2 regions of the Methylobacterium sp. 1030 genome follow, and region 2 is predicted to be linked to the other one. Evidence: predicted binding sites of a transcription regulator. Region 2 holds the regulator's gene; the other holds the start of a gene.
What was found. The regulator LexA, encoded in region 2, represses DNA repair genes until DNA is damaged. The targets are predictions, from matches to a motif close to TGTTCNNNNTGTGTTCNG.
Positions count from the first base shown of each region.

Region 1: a site for LexA is predicted at 4,174-4,191, ahead of recA (recombinase RecA). Genes of this name have one in related genera too.

Region 1 covers NZ_JBEPKM010000016.1:173,229-180,885, reverse strand. Annotated here, with positions in the region: gene rplD (50S ribosomal protein L4) at 1-243, shown strand, start outside; gene ABIC30_RS23040 (50S ribosomal protein L23) at 240-536, shown strand; gene rplB (50S ribosomal protein L2) at 562-1,398, shown strand; gene rpsS (30S ribosomal protein S19) at 1,404-1,682, shown strand; gene rplV (50S ribosomal protein L22) at 1,684-2,070, shown strand; gene rpsC (30S ribosomal protein S3) at 2,081-2,827, shown strand; gene rplP (50S ribosomal protein L16) at 2,839-3,252, shown strand; gene rpmC (50S ribosomal protein L29) at 3,265-3,480, shown strand; gene rpsQ (30S ribosomal protein S17) at 3,502-3,765, shown strand; gene recA (recombinase RecA) at 4,283-5,344, shown strand; gene ABIC30_RS22995 (hybrid sensor histidine kinase/response regulator) at 5,468-7,657, opposite strand, start outside.
Region 2 covers NZ_JBEPKM010000022.1:9,865-17,521, forward strand. Annotated here, with positions in the region: gene gltA (citrate synthase) at 1-778, opposite strand, end outside; gene gltX (glutamate--tRNA ligase) at 1,079-2,506, opposite strand; gene ABIC30_RS26230 (ComEC/Rec2 family competence protein) at 2,700-5,027, shown strand; gene lexA (transcriptional repressor LexA) at 5,021-5,749, opposite strand; gene ABIC30_RS26240 (hypothetical protein) at 6,000-6,449, shown strand; gene ABIC30_RS26245 (hypothetical protein) at 6,468-6,683, opposite strand; gene fae (formaldehyde-activating enzyme) at 7,004-7,543, shown strand; gene ABIC30_RS26255 (hypothetical protein) at 7,583-7,657, opposite strand, start outside.

The sequences.
Region 1 (7,657 bases), on a different contig from region 2:
GACATCAAGATCGAGGATCACAAGACCAAGGGTCTCATCGAGCGCTTCGGCAAGATGGGCCTCTCGAACGCGCTGATCATCGGCGGTGCCGAGGTCGACGTGAATTTCGGCCGGGCCGCCCGCGCCATCCCGCAGATCGACGTGCTGCCCGTGCAGGGCATCAACGTCTACGACATCCTGCGCCGCGACACGCTCGTCCTGACGAAGGCTGCCGTCGACGCGCTGGAGGAGCGTTTCAAATGAGTGCCGATCCGCGCCACTACGACATCGTCGTCTCCCCGGTCATCACCGAGAAGGCGACCAACCTGACCGAGCAGAACAAGGTCGTCTTCCGCGTCGCCCCCAAGGCGACGAAGCCTCAGATCAAGGAGGCCGTCGAGAAGCTGTTCGACGTGAAGGTCACGGCCGTGAACACCCTTGTCACCAAGGGTAAGAAGAAGATTTTCCGCGGTCTCCGCGGACAGCGCTCCGACGTGAAGAAGGCGATCGTGACCCTGGCCGAGGGCCACTCGATCGACGTCACGACCGGGCTCTGAGGACGGGATTTAGGGATCCAAGCCGATGGCCTTGAAGACATTCAAACCGGTCACGCCGAGCCTGCGCCAGCTCGTGCTCGTCGACCGCCGTGAGCTCTACAAGGGCAAGCCGGTGAAGGCGCTGACGGAGGGCAAGTCGTCCTCCGGCGGCCGCAACAATCTCGGCCGCATCACCGTCCGCTTCCGCGGCGGCGGCCACAAGCGCGTGCTGCGCAACGTCGATTTCAAGCGTCGCGAGCAGCTCGGCGTCGCCGCCACGGTGGAGCGGATCGAGTACGATCCGAACCGCACGGCGTTCATCGCGCTGATCAACTTCCCCGACGGGAAGCAGAGCTACATCCTGGCCCCGCAGCGCCTGCAGCCGGGCGACAAGGTGGTGGCCGGCGAGAGCGTCGACATCAAGCCGGGCAACGCCGCTCCGGTCGGCTCGATGCCGGTAGGCACGATCGTCCACAATGTCGAGCTGAAGATCGGCAAGGGCGGCGCGATCGCCCGCTCGGCCGGCAACTACGCGCAGATCGTCGGCCGCGACCAGGGCTACGTGACGCTCCGCCTGAACTCGGGCGAGCAGCGCCTGGTCCACGGCCAGTGCTTCGCCAGCGTCGGCGCGGTCTCGAACCCGGACCACATGAACATTTCGCTCGGCAAGGCCGGGCGCAACCGTTGGCTCGGCAAGCGCCCGCACAACCGCGGTGTGGCGATGAACCCGGTCGACCATCCGCACGGCGGCGGCGAGGGTCGCACCTCGGGCGGCCGCAACCCGGTCACGCCCTGGGGTGTGCCCACCAAGGGGAAGAAGACCCGGTCCAACAAGCGGACCGACGTGTTCATCCTGTCCAGCCGCCACAACCGCAAGAAGTAATCGCTATGGCACGCTCTCTCTGGAAGGGGCCGTTCGTCGACGGCTACCTCTTCAAGAAGGCCGAGGCGGCGCGGGGCTCCTCGCGCTCCGAGGTCATCAAGATCTGGAGCCGCCGCTCCACGATCCTCCCGCAGTTCGTCGGGCTCACCTTCGGTGTGCACAACGGGCAGAAGCACATCCCGGTCTACGTCACCGAGGAGATGGTCGGGCACAAGTTCGGCGAGTTCTCGCCGACCCGCACCTTCCCGGGCCACGCGGCCGACAAGAAGGCGAAGAGGCGCTGAGATGGGCAAGCAAGCCACCCCCCGCGCGCTCCCCGAGAACGAGGCGAAGGCCGTCGCGCGCATGCTGCGCGTCAGCCCGCAGAAGCTCAACCTCGTGGCGCAGATGATCCGCGGCAAGAAGGTCGACACGGCGCTCGCCGAGTTGCAGTTCTCGCGCAAGCGGATCTCGACCGAGGTCAAGAAGTGCCTCGAGAGCGCCATCGCCAACGCCGAGAACAACCACGACCTGGACGTCGACGACCTCGTCGTGTCCCAGGCCTTCGTGGGCAAGGCGCTGGTTCTCAAGCGTTTCCACGCTCGCGCCCGCGGCCGCGGCGCGCGCATCCTGAAGCCCTTCTCGAACCTCACCATCGTGGTTCGCGAAGTCCGCCAAGCCGAAGCGGCTTGAGGAGGATCTGATGGGTCAGAAAGTCAACCCGATCGGTCTCCGGCTCGGCATCAACCGGACCTGGGATTCCCGCTGGTTCGCCAACAAGGGCGACTACGCGAAGCTCATGCACGAGGACGTCGCGATCCGCGCCGCCCTCATGAAGCAGCTCAAGCAGGCGGCGGTCTCCAAGATCGTCATCGAGCGCCCGCACCGGAAGTGCCGGGTCACCATCCACTCGGGTCGTCCGGGCGTGGTGATCGGCAAGAAGGGCGCGGACATCGAGAAGCTGCGCAAGCTCGTCGGCACGATGACGAAGGCCGACGTGACCATCAACATCGTCGAGGTGCGCAAGCCCGAGATCGACGCCACCCTGGTGGCCGACTCGATCGCCCAGCAGCTCGAGCGCCGCGTCGCCTTCCGGCGTGCCATGAAGCGGGCCGTGCAGTCGGCCATGCGTCTGGGCGCCGAGGGCATCCGGATCAACTGCTCGGGCCGTCTCGGCGGCGCCGAGATCGCCCGCCAGGAATGGTACCGCGAGGGCCGCGTCCCGCTGCACACGCTGCGCGCCGATGTCGACTACGGGACCGCTACGGCGTTCACGACCTACGGCACCTGCGGCATCAAGGTGTGGGTGTTCAAGGGCGAGATCCTCGAGCACGACCCGATGGCCCAGGACAAGAAGGCCCAGGAAGAGGGCGGCCGCTCCGGCGGACGCCGTGAGCGCGATGGCGAGGGCGGCCGCGAGCGCGGACGCCGCGAGCGCGAGCACGCGTAAGGTAGGAAGCCATGCTGCAACCGAAAAAGACCCGCTTCCGCAAGCAGTTCAAGGGCCGCATCCACGGTGCGGCCAAGGGCGGCTTCGAGCTGAACTTCGGCCAGTTCGGCCTGAAGGCGGTGGAGCCCGAGCGCGTCACCGCCCGCCAGATCGAGGCGGCCCGCCGCGCGATCACCCGCGAGATGAAGCGCCAGGGCCGCGTCTGGATCCGGGTGTTCCCGGACGTCCCGGTCTCGTCGAAGCCGACCGAGGTCCGTATGGGCTCCGGTAAGGGCGCCCCGGATTACTGGGCGGCCCGGGTTCATCCCGGCCGGATCATGTTCGAGGTCGACGGCGTTGCCGAGAACATCGCCAAGGAGGCGCTCCGCCTCGGCGCCGCGAAGCTCCCGATCCGCACGCGGGTCGTCCAGCGCATCGCCGACTGAACGGAGGATATCGTGAAGTCGACCCAGAGACTGTCTGATCTGAAGGCGCTGTCGCCGGATCAGCTGAATGACGAGCTGATCAACCTCAAGAAGGAGCAGTTCAACCTGCGCTTCCAGGGGGCCACCGGCCAGCTCGAGAACGTCGCCCGCGTCCGCGAGGTCCGTCGCGACATCGCCCGTGTCCGGACTCTGCAGCGTTCCAAGACGCTGCAGCAGGCCAAGGGCTGAGGCGGGTTTTAGGAGACAACCATGCCGAAGCGCATCCTGCAGGGCACCGTCGTCAGCGACAAGGGTGAGAAGACCATCGTGGTGAAGGTGGAGCGCCGCTTCACGCACCCGGTGATGAAGAAGACCGTGCGGCGGTCGAAGAACTACCACGCGCACGACGAGGGCAACGTCGCCAAGGTCGGGCAGACGGTGTTCATCGAGGAGTGCCGTCCGTTCTCCAAGACCAAGACCTGGAAGCTGGTCGAGGGCGAGGCCGCCCAGGCCGAGGCCGGCGAGGCCGCCTGATCCCGGGATCCCGGCGGCTGCGGTCTCCGCGTCCGCCAGATCCCGGCCCGCGGCGTCGCGGGATGGTGCCTCCTTTGGGGTGACCATCCCGGGGATGCCCGGCGACCGGTACGACGAACGCCCGGACGCAATTCGACTCGCGAGAGCCGGATTCGTGCCGGGCGTCGTCGTTTTCGGCGGCATGTCTGGCGGTTGGGTCCTGGTCGCCGGCGGGCCGAGCCTGCTGCGGGACCGCGGGAGGCGTCGCCATTGCGGCTGGCGGTCGTCCCGTCCCGGCGCGTTGTGTCGGCGTTCGTACGGGTCCTCGCGGGCGATTACCGGATTGGATTGCTGTCGCGGGGCATCCGGGGCTCGAGCCGGGATTTCGTGACTTGCGTCCAGCAAAACGGCGTTCCGGCCTTGCTGGCTGAGAACAAAACGGGTACATAAAGGCGGTGGCGACGCGCGTTGTGAACTGCGTCCAACCCCTTCATAAGGAGCCCGCCAGATGGCCCAGCCCGCATTGAAAGTGGTCGACATGCCCCCGGTGGACAAGGACAAGTCCAAGGCCATTGACGCTGCCCTGGCTCAGATCGAGCGCGCCTTCGGCAAGGGCTCGATCATGCGGCTCGGCAAGAACGACAAGGTCCAGGAGGTCGAGACCGTCTCGACCGGCTCGCTGGGCCTCGACATCGCGCTCGGCGTCGGCGGCCTGCCGCGCGGCCGGGTGATCGAGATCTACGGTCCGGAATCGTCCGGCAAGACGACGCTGGCGCTCCACACGATCGCGGAGGCCCAGAAGAAGGGCGGCGTCTGCGCCTTCGTGGATGCCGAGCACGCCCTCGACCCGGTCTACGCCCGCAAGCTCGGCGTGAACCTCGACGACCTGCTGATCTCCCAGCCCGACACGGGTGAGCAGGCGCTCGAGATCACCGACACGCTGGTGCGCTCGGGCGCCATCGACGTGCTGGTGGTCGATTCGGTGGCCGCGCTGACCCCGCGGGCCGAGATCGAGGGCGAGATGGGCGAGAGCCAGCCGGGCCTCCAGGCCCGCCTGATGAGCCAGGCCCTGCGCAAGCTGACCGGCTCGATCTCGCGCTCGAACTGCATGGTCATCTTCATCAACCAGATCCGGATGAAGATCGGCGTCATGTACGGCAGCCCCGAGACGACCACGGGCGGCAACGCCCTCAAGTTCTACGCCTCGGTTCGCCTCGACATCCGCCGCATCTCGACCCTGAAGGACCGCGACGAGGCGATCGGCAACCAGGTCCGCGTCAAGGTGGTGAAGAACAAGGTCGCGCCGCCCTTCAAGCAGGTCGAGTTCGACATCATGTTCGGCGAGGGCGTGTCGAAGGTCGGCGAGCTGATCGACCTCGGCGTGAAGGCCGGCATCGTCGAGAAGTCCGGCGCCTGGTTCTCGTACAACAGCCAGCGCCTCGGCCAGGGTCGCGAGAACTCGAAGGGCTTCCTGCGCGACAACCCGAAGATCGCCGCCGAGATCGAGGGCTCGATCCGGCAGAATTCCGGTCTGGTCGCCGAGAAGATCCTTGAGAACGCCGCGCCGACGGCGGACGATCTCGACGAGGGCGAGGCCTAGGCCGCGCCGCCGCGGGCCGGCGACGGCGCGCGGCGGACTTGGCGACGTTCGAAGATGCGCGGCCCCGGAGTCTCTCCGGGGCCGCTCTTCGTTGAGCGACGGTGAGCGGAAGCGAGGGGCCGGTCAGTCCGCCATCGTCTTCTTCACGGTCTCGACGAGCTGCTTCAGGCTGAAGGGCTTGGGCAGGAAGTTGAAGGTCTCGCCCTCGGGCAGGTTCTTGCGGAACGCGTCCTCGGCGTAGCCGGACACGAAGATCACCTTCAGGTCGGGCTGATGCTTGCGCACCTCCCGCAGGAGCGTCGGGCCGTCCATCTCGGGCATGACCACGTCGGAGACGACGAGATCGATGGTCTGCGCGCCCTCGCGGACGATCGCCAGGGCCTCGAGGCCCGAGGCCGCCTCCAGCACCGTGTAGCCGCGGGCCGAGAGCGCCCGGCTGTTGACCGCCCGCACCGGGTCCTCGTCCTCGACGAGCAGGATGGTCCCCTGCCCCGTATGATCGGCGGCGGGCTTGCGCGGCGCCGGCTTGTCGACCTTGGCGGGCGGCGTCTTCCCGTTCGGCACAGCGGCGTCGCCGCCCGCGGCCGGCGCGGTGACCGGCTTGGCGTCCGACCCGGAATCGGGATGGGCGGTGGTGGAAGCCGGCGCGAGCGGCTCCGCGCGCGGAAGTGCCGGCTCGGCGGCCGCGACCGGCACCTCCTCGGGCTCCGCCACGGGCACGTGACGCGGCAGGTAGATGCGGAAGGCCGTGCCCTCCCCGACCTTCGACTGCACGTCGATGGTGCCGCCGGACTGCTTGACGATGCCGAACACCGTCGAGAGCCCGAGGCCGGTGCCCTTGCCGATCTCCTTGGTGGTGAAAAACGGCTCGAAGATCTTCTCCATCAGCTCGGGCGGGATGCCCTGGCCGGTGTCGCGCACCTCGATCAGCACGTGGTCGCCCGCCGGCGCCCCACCGCGCCCCTCCGCCCCGGCGGCCGCCCCCGGATCGGAGACGTTCTCGGTGCGGATCATCAGCTTGCCGCCCTCCGGCATGGCGTCGCGGGCGTTGACCGCCAGATTGACGATCACCTGCTCGAACTGGTTGACGTCGGCCTTCACGGGCCAGACCTCGCGGCCGTGCTTCAGCTCCAGCGCGACGCGCTCGCCGAGCAGCCGCTTGAGGAGGAGGGTCAGCTCGGAGAGCGCCTCCCCGACATTCATCACCTCCGGGCGCAGCGTCTGCCGGCGGGAGAACGCCAGGAGCTGGCGGACGAGGCCCGCCGCCCGGTTGGCGTTCTGCTTGATCTGCATGATGTCCTGGAAGGCCGGGTCGGTCGGCCGGTGGCTCGCGAGCAGCAGGTCCGAGTAGCCGATGATCGCCTGCAGGACGTTGTTGAAGTCGTGCGCGATGCCGCCGGCGAGCTGGCCGACCGCGTTCATTTTCTGGGCCTGGGCGACCTGCTGCTCCAGCTGGCGCTGCGCCGTCGTGTCGAGGGCGTAGAGGATCACCCGCTCGGCCTCGTCGGTCTGCTGGCCGGCATCGCCGCCGTCGGCCGGGCTGAGCCAGACCCGGGCCGAGCGGCCGCCGGGCCCGTTGAGCTGGACCTCGATGGGCTCCGGATCCGTCCGCCCGCTCGCGGCGCGGGCGAGCCCGGCCTCCAGGGCGGTCCGGTCGGCCACCGAGTCGGCGACGTTGGGCTCGACCCGCGGGACACCCTCCCCGTCCGGGGCGCCGTCGTCGGCCTGCCGCGGGACCGTGCCGAACAGGCGCGTGAACGAGGCGTTGGCGCGGGCGATCCGGCCGCCGCTGTCGAGGGTCGCGATGGCGATCGGCGAGTTGTTGAGGAAGCGGGCGAGCCGGACCTCGGCGGCGCGCTGCGGCTCGTCGGTCTCGGCCCCGGCGGAGCGGTTGATCACGAAGGTCCGCGACGAGCCGGGCTTGCCGTCCTTGCCGAAGGCGACCCGGTGGTAGAGCCGGACCGGCAGGGTGTGACCGTTGCGGCGGCGCAGGTCGAGGTCGAAGCGGTCGGTGCGGACCTCGCCCGGCAGGCCGGCCGTGCGCACCAGCACGTCCGCCTCCGGGGCGATCTCGGTGAGGTGCGGGCCGCCGGGGCCGACGCTGGCGAGGTCGTAGCCGAGCCAGGCCGCCAGGGTCGCGTTCATGTAGACGATGGCGCCCGCCGGATCGATCGACAGGAAGCCCGCCGGGGCGTGGTCGAGGTAGTCGATGGCGTGCTGGAGCTCCTGGAAGACGTTCTCCTGCCGCTCCCGCTCGGCAGTGATGTCGGCCACCGTCCAGAGGGAGGCCGACCGGCGCGGGCGCGCGAGGGG
Region 2 (7,657 bases):
ACAGGCAGGCGATGCCGGCCGCGATGCAGGCGAAGGGATTGGCGCCCGAGGAGCCGGCGAGCCGCACCGTCGAGGTCGAGGCGTTCTGCTCGTGGTCGGCGTGCAGGATGAAGATCTTGTCGAGCGCCCGGGCGAAGACCGGGTTCACCTCGTACTCCTCGCACGGCACCGCGTAGCACATGCGCAGGAAGTTCGACGTGTAGTCGAGATCGTTCTTCGGGTACACGAACGGCTGGCCGATCGAGTACTTGTAGGCCATCGCGGCGAGCGTCGGCATCTTGGCGATCATGCGGATCGACGCGATCAGCCGCTGGCTCTCGTCCGTGATGTCGGTGGAATCGTGGTAGAAGGCCGAGAGGGCGCCCACCGAGGCGACCATGACGGCCATCGGGTGCGCGTCGCGGCGGAAGCCGGTGAAGAACCGGTTCATCTGGTCGTGCACCATGGTGTGGCGCGTGACCCGGTACTCGAAATCGGCCCGCTGGGCGGCGGTCGGCAGGGCGCCGAACAGCATCAGGTAGCAGGTCTCGAGGAAGTCGCCCTTCTCGGCGAGCTGCTCGATCGGGTAGCCGCGGTAGAGCAGCACGCCCTCGTCACCGTCGATGTAGGTGATCTTCGACTCGCACGAGGCCGTCGAGGTGAAGCCCGGGTCGAAGGTGAAGGCGCCGGTCTGGGCGTAGAGCTTGCCGATATCGATCACGTCCGGCCCGATCGTGCCGGTTTTCACCGGCAGTTCGATCGACTTGCCGTCCACGGTGATGGTGCTGGGTGCGCTCATGGATCGTGGACCCTTCTCTGGCGACGTGGCGGATGCCGGCCTCGGGCTGCCCGAGTCGGTCCCGGGGGCCTGAGCACACGCATTATGCTGCGGGTGCTCACAGCCATGGGTTACCCAAACGGCAGTGCAGCAGCAACGGGGTCGGTGACAACCCGCCCCCGTCGCCAAGCGAATTCCGCCAACCGATTTCCACCCAACGCAATCCGGGTCGGGGCCGGCAGTTCCCTGTCCGCTCCCGGTCCGCGCGCGGCGGTCCCAGCGCCGCCTCGTCCCCGCCTCGTCCCTGCCCTCAGCCCGGCCTCAGCCCTGCGGCGCCTGATCCCCGAGGCGCGCCAGGGTTTCCTCCCGGCCGAGCACCGCCATCACGTCGAACAGGGGCGGGGAGGTGGTGCGGCCGGTGAGCGCCGCGCGCAGGGGCTGGGCCACCTGCCCGAGCTTGCAGCCGGCCGATTCCGCGTACTGCCGCACCGCGCCCTCGGTGGAGGTCGCGCTCCAGTCGGGCACAGCCTCGAGCACCGGCCGCACCCCGGCGAGGCGGCCGCACCCCTCGTCGGAGAGCAGGGCGCGGGCCTTGTCGTCGAGCGCCAGGGGCCGCTGGGCGTAGAGGTAGTAGGCGCTGTCGAGGAGCTCGATCAGCGTCTTGGCCCGCTCCTTCAGGCCCGGCATGGCCTGGACGAGCTTGTCCCTGAGGTCGGGCCGCAGCGGCGCCGACAAGCCGCGCTCCGGCCCGACGTTGGGCAGGATGGTCTCGATCGCCGCGACGAGGTCGGAATCGGCGCTGGTGCGGATGTAGAGGCCGTTGAGGTTGGCGAGCTTGGCGAAGTCGAACCGCGCCGCGGAGCGTCCGACCGCGCCGAGGTCGAAGGCCGCGACCATCTCGTCGGTGGAGAAGACCTCCTGGTCGCCGTGGCTCCAGCCGAGCCGCACGAGGTAGTTGCGCAGGGCCGCCGGCAGGTAGCCGAGATCGCGGTAGGCCTCGACGCCGAGCGCGCCGTGGCGCTTCGAGAGCTTGGCCCCGTCCGCTCCGTGGATCAGCGGGATATGCGCCATCCTCGGGATGTCCCATCCGAGGGCCGAGAAGATCTGGCTCTGGCGCGCCGCGTTGGTGAGGTGGTCGTCGCCGCGGATGATCTGCGTGACGCCCATGTCGTGGTCGTCGACCACGACGGCGAGCATGTAGGTCGGCGTCCCGTCCGAGCGCAGCAGGACGAGGTCGTCGAGGTCCTTGTTGGCCCAGGTCACGCGGCCCTGGACGGCGTCCTCGACCACGGTCTCGCCCTCGGTCGGCGCGCGCAGGCGGATCACCGGCTTGACCCCGGCGGGGGCCTCGGACGGGTCGCGGTCGCGCCAGCGGCCGTCGTAGCGCGGAGCGCGCCCCTCCGCGCGGGCGGTCTCGCGCATCTGCGTGAGCTCCTCGGCGGTGGCGTAGCAGTGATAGGCGCGGCCCGCGGCCAGCAGCTCCTCGGCGACCGCGCGGTGGCGCTCGGCGCGGGCGAACTGGAAGACCACGTCGCCGTCCCAGTCGAGGCCGAGCCAGGAGAGGCCGTCGAGGATCGCGTCGATCGCCCCCTTGGTGGAGCGCTCGCGGTCGGTGTCCTCGATGCGCAGCAGCATCGTGCCGCCGGTGTGGCGGGCGTAGAGCCAGTTGAACAAGGCCGTGCGGGCCCCGCCGATATGCAGGTAACCCGTGGGCGAGGGGGCGAAGCGCGTGACGACGGCTGAGGACATCGGTCCGGTATGTTCCGGGGCTGGTCGCGGACGGGGCGCGACGGACGGCGAAGGGGCGGCGGAGCGGCGAGGGGCTCGACAGGGCGCCCGTAGCACGAAGAACCCGCTGTAGCACGGGCCGGCGGATGCGTTAAGAATCGCCCGCAGAATCGCACGGCCCCGACGACAGGTCGCGCGGAGCGGGGCGGCGGCGATGCGGCGGATCGGCGCGAGGCGGGCGGACGGCGCGGTCGCGCTGATCGGCCCGCGCGCCCGAGCCCTTCCCGCCGCCCTCTTGGCCGCCCTCCCGGCCGCCCTCCCGGCGCTCCGCGACTGGGTCGTCGCCGGCCTCGCCCGCGAGGCCGAGCAGCGCCGGCTGTTCCCCTGGCTGGCGGTGGCCTTCGGCGGCGGGATCCTGGTCTACTTCGCGGCGGCCGACGGCGCGCCGAGCCTCGCCGCCCCCCTGATCGCGGCCGGCCTCGCGCTGGCGCCGGTCCCCGTCCTCGGCGCGCGGCCGGCGGCCCTGGCGGCGGCGCTCGCGGTCGCGGCCGCGTTCCTCGGCTTCGCGGCGGCGACCTGGCGGGTCTCGCAGGTCGCCGCACCGATCCTCACCCGCACCACGATCGGCCCGCTCGTCGGAACGGTCGAGGCCCTGGACGAGCGCGAGGTGGGCGCCCGGCTGGTGATCCGGGTGGAGAGCTTCGCCGGCCTCGCGCCGGAGGCGCGGCCCGCCCGGGTCCGGGTCTCGTTCCGGAAGACGCCGATCCCGCGTCCCGGGGACGGCGTCGCCGCCACGGCCCGGCTGCTTCCGCCCCCGGAGGCGGCCCGGCCCGGCGGCTACGACTTCGCCCGGGACGCCTATTTCCAGGGGATCGGCGCGGTGGGCTCGCTGATCGGCACCGTCACCGTCCGGGAACCGTCCGGGCCGCCGCCGCTGGGCCTGCGGCTCGCCGCTGCGCTCGACGCGGCGCGCAACGGGCTCACGCGCCGGATCGCGGAGGCCGCCGGCGGCCAGGCGGGTGCGGTGGCGGCGGCCCTGGTGACGGGCAAGCGCGGCCTCATCGGGCCGGCCACCAACGACGCGCTCCGCGCCGCCGGCATCTACCACGTGGTGTCGATCTCGGGCCTCCACATGGTGCTGGCCGCCGGCGTGGTGTTCTGGCTGGTGCGGGCGCTCCTCGCCGCGGTGCCGCTCTGCGCGCTGCTCTGGCCGATCAAGAAGATCGCGGCCGGCTTCGCCATGGTCGGCGTCACCGCCTACTGCGCCTTCTCGGGCTGGGACATCGCGGCCGAGCGCTCGCTGATCATGACCCTGATCATGCTCGGCGCGATCCTGGTGGACCGGCCGGCCCTGTCGATGCGCAACCTCGCCCTCGCGGCGCTGATCGCGCTCGCCCGGGAGCCGGAGGGCCTGCTCGGCCCGAGCTTCCAGATGTCCTTCGGCGCCGTGGCCGGGCTGATCGCCTGCGCGCGGCTGATCGACGGGCGGCTGCTCGTGCGCCCGGGGGCCGGGCGGATCGGGCGGCTCGTCGGGACCGGCCTGTCGGCGATCACCGGGACCCTGGCCACGACCCTGGTGGCGCAGGTCGCGACGGCCCCCTTCGCCACCTACCACTTCCAGACGGTCCAGCCCTTCGGCCTCGTCGGCAACGCCCTGACCCTGCCGCTCGTCTCCCTGGTGGTGATGCCGGCCGCGGTAATCGGCTGCCTCGCCTATCCCTTCGCCCTCGACCGGCCGGTCTGGTGGCTGATGGGGCAGGCGGTGGCCGGGATGCTGGCGATCTCGGACTGGATCGCCGGGTTCGAGCGGGCGGTCCTGGTGCTGCCGGCCTTCGGCGCCGGGGCGCTCGCCCTGCTGACCGCCGGCCTGCTGCTGGGGACGCTGCCGGCCTCGCGCCTGCGCTGGCTCGCCGTGCCGCCGGTCCTGCTCGGGCTCGTCCTCGCGGCCCGGCCCAACCACTACGACCTCTACGTCGACCGGCAGGGCGCGGGGGCCGCGGTGAGGGGCCCGGACGGGCGGCTCGCGGCCCTCGGCAGCCCTTCGGGCTTCGTCCTCGAGCAGTGGCTGAAGGCGGACGGCGACGGGCGGCGGTCCGCGGGGCTGATCGTCCGGTCCGGCAGCGGGCGCTGCGACCGGCTCGGCTGCACCGCCCGGCTGCCGGACGGGCGGGCGGTCGCCCTGGTCCGGGACCGGCGGGCCTTCCCGGAGGATTGCGCCCGCGCCGCGGTGCTGATCACGGGCCTCGCGGCGCCGCCGACCTGCACGGGGCCGCTGGTGATCGACCGGCGCGTCCTCGCCGCCCGCGGGGCCGTGGCCCTCCGGACCGACGGCGACGGCTTCGCCGCGCGCTACGCCCGGGACGACGGCCGCGCCGTGCCCTGGCGGCCGGCCGCCGGGCGCGGGCCGGGACCGCCGCGGCCGGTCACCGCGGAGCCGGGCGACCGCCCCGCGGAGGACGGGGTCGCCGCGACGCCGGAGGCCGACGCCGCGCCGGGCGGAGACCTCGCCCCCGGCGACGCGCCGGCCGAGCCGCTTCAGTAGCGGCGGACGAGGCTCACAAGGCGGCCCTGGATCCGGACCCGGTCGGGCCCGAGCACGCGGGTCTCGTAGGCCGGGTTGGCGGCCTCGAGGGCGATCGACGAGCCGCGGCGGCGCAGGCGCTTGAGCGTCGCCTCCTCGTCGTCGATCAGCGCCACGATGATGTCGCCGGTATTGGCCGTCTCCTGCTTGCGGATGACCACGAGGTCGCCGTCCAGGATGCCCGCCTCGACCATCGAGTCGCCGCGCACCTCGAGGGCGTAGTGCTCGCCGCCGGCCACGAAGTCCGGCGACAGGGTGATGGCGTGGCTCTGGTTCTGGATCGCCGAGACGGGGGTACCGGCCGCGATCCGGCCCATGACCGGGATCGAGATGGCGCGGCCGGACTCGTCGATCATCCGCGTGCTCGCCGGGGCCGGCGGCTGCTTGGACTTACCGCCCTCGACCACGCTCGGCGTGAAGCGGCGCGGCTCGGCGGGGGCCTGAGTCGCCGGAGCGGCCTGGGTCAGGCTCTCGGGGATCCGGATCACCTCGATGGCGCGCGCCCGATTCGGAAGGCGCCGGAGGAAGCCGCGCTCCTCGAGCGCCGTGATCAGCCGGTGGATGCCGGATTTCGACTTGAGATCGAGGGCATCCTTCATCTCGTCGAACGACGGCGGGACACCGCATTCCTGCATCCGGCTCTGGATGAATCGCAGGAGGTCCAGCTGCTTGCGCGTGAGCATCGACGGGGGACTCGCGGCTTGGCGGACCGCCACGTGACGGTCTCCGAAACAAATCACGAACAGGTTAAACGTTCCGCAAGTGTTCCGCAAGAGCGGCACCGCTCGGCTCGGCGCGCCGCGGGCGCGCCCGCGGGAGAAGGTCGAGAAACGCATTGACGGCGCAAGCGGAGCCGTTTCAATGCATCGCGGCGCCCCGCCGGGAAGGCGGCGGATCCGGGGTGCGGGCTGGGACCCTCTTGGAATGACGAGGATGCGACGACCCGCAGCTCTGCTGCCCCTCGGCCTCGCCGCCCTCGGCCTCGCCGGCTGCACCACCGGATTCTCCTACATCTCGCGGAACTACGTGGCGCTCACTCCCCAGGTCGTCACGATCGGCTGCAAGGAGCCCTACGAGGTCTACGACAACCGGCAGCTGCGCCGGATGCTGATCGTGTCCAACGCCCTGCGCGAGTATACCGGCTGCAACCTGAGCGAGGTCCGGATCGATCCGGAGCCGGGCGCCACCCGGGTGAAGCGCTTCCGCACCGCCGCCCGGGCCTATCTCGACGAGACCGTGCGCGAGGATTGCCGGATCACCGGCGAGACCGTGTTCGATCCGCTGAAGACCGAGTTCGCCTACGCCTGCGACGCGCCGATCGAGAAGCGCGGCACCGTGGTCCCCCGCCTGCCGGGCCGCAATCCGGGCCTCGGCGTGCGCTGACCGGCCGGCGGCGCGTCCTCAGGCGCCCGGCTTCGGGAAGGTCCGCTCCGCGGCGTCGCCGGCGGCGGCCAGCAGGGCGCGGGCGAAGGCCCGGGCCTCCGTCCGGTCGAGCACGATCGCGGCGGTGACCGGCGCACCGCCGAGGTCGGCGAGGGCGAGTTCCAGGCGCACCCCGTCGGGCACGGCGCTCGCCTGAAGGCTCCAGCCGGAGCCCCGGTCCGTGCTCTCCGCCATCGTGTTCCTCCCGCATGCCCGGCACGGCGCCGCGCGCCCACCGGAACGGCCAGGCCCGGGACCGCTCCCGGAGCCGCGCTCCGATCTTCCCTGCCTCGCCTGTCCGCGTTCCTCAAGGCCACAGGCCGCGCAGGGGTGGAGATGCGCGCCGTCGCGGATGCCGGCGGCCGCATCGCGGCGACGCGGGGCGGCACGGGTCCGCGCCCGCGCCGCAGCGCGGGCGAGGGCAGGGGCGGCCGGGATGGGAGCCGGCTTCGGGGCGATTGACGCGAGGCCGCCGATGATGTCTCCCGCGGGCTCCGATCAGGTGGAGTTCGAACATGCAAGAGATCTGGTTCCGCACGGGCGAGGCCACGGTGCTGGCGGCCGAGGGCCAGTACACCGACGCCATGCCGGAGGTGCTGATCGGCTCGGTGCGCGGCCCGGTCGGTCAGGCCTTCGCGTCGATGATGGGGCAGGTCCAGGGCCACACGCGGATGTTCGTGGTGCGCGACCTCAACCAGCTCGTGCGCCCGGCCACGATGATGACCACCAAGGTCACGATCCACACGGCCGAGTATGCCGAGCTCCTCGGCGGCGTGGTCCAGGCCGCCACCGGCGACGCGATCGTGGACTGCATCATCGAGGGCATCCTGCCGAAGGACGGGCTCGACGAGCTGTGCATGATCATCATGATCTGGCTCGATCAGCGCTGCGCCGAGGACGACAACCTCGACCAGAAGGACCTCTACCGGACCAACTACGAGGCCACGAAACTCGCCATCGCCCGCGCCCTCAAGGGCGAGCCCACGGTCGACGAGCTGATCGCCAACCGGAAGACCGTGAAGCACTACGCGCTCGACGGCGTGATCGAGTACTGAGCGGGCCCAGGCCACGCATCCTGCCGGCTCAGGTCCGCCTCAGCCCGGCGGGATACGCCCCACCGAGCACAGGGTGCGCATCGTGCTGCTGCCCGGGTCGGTGTAGCAGGACGC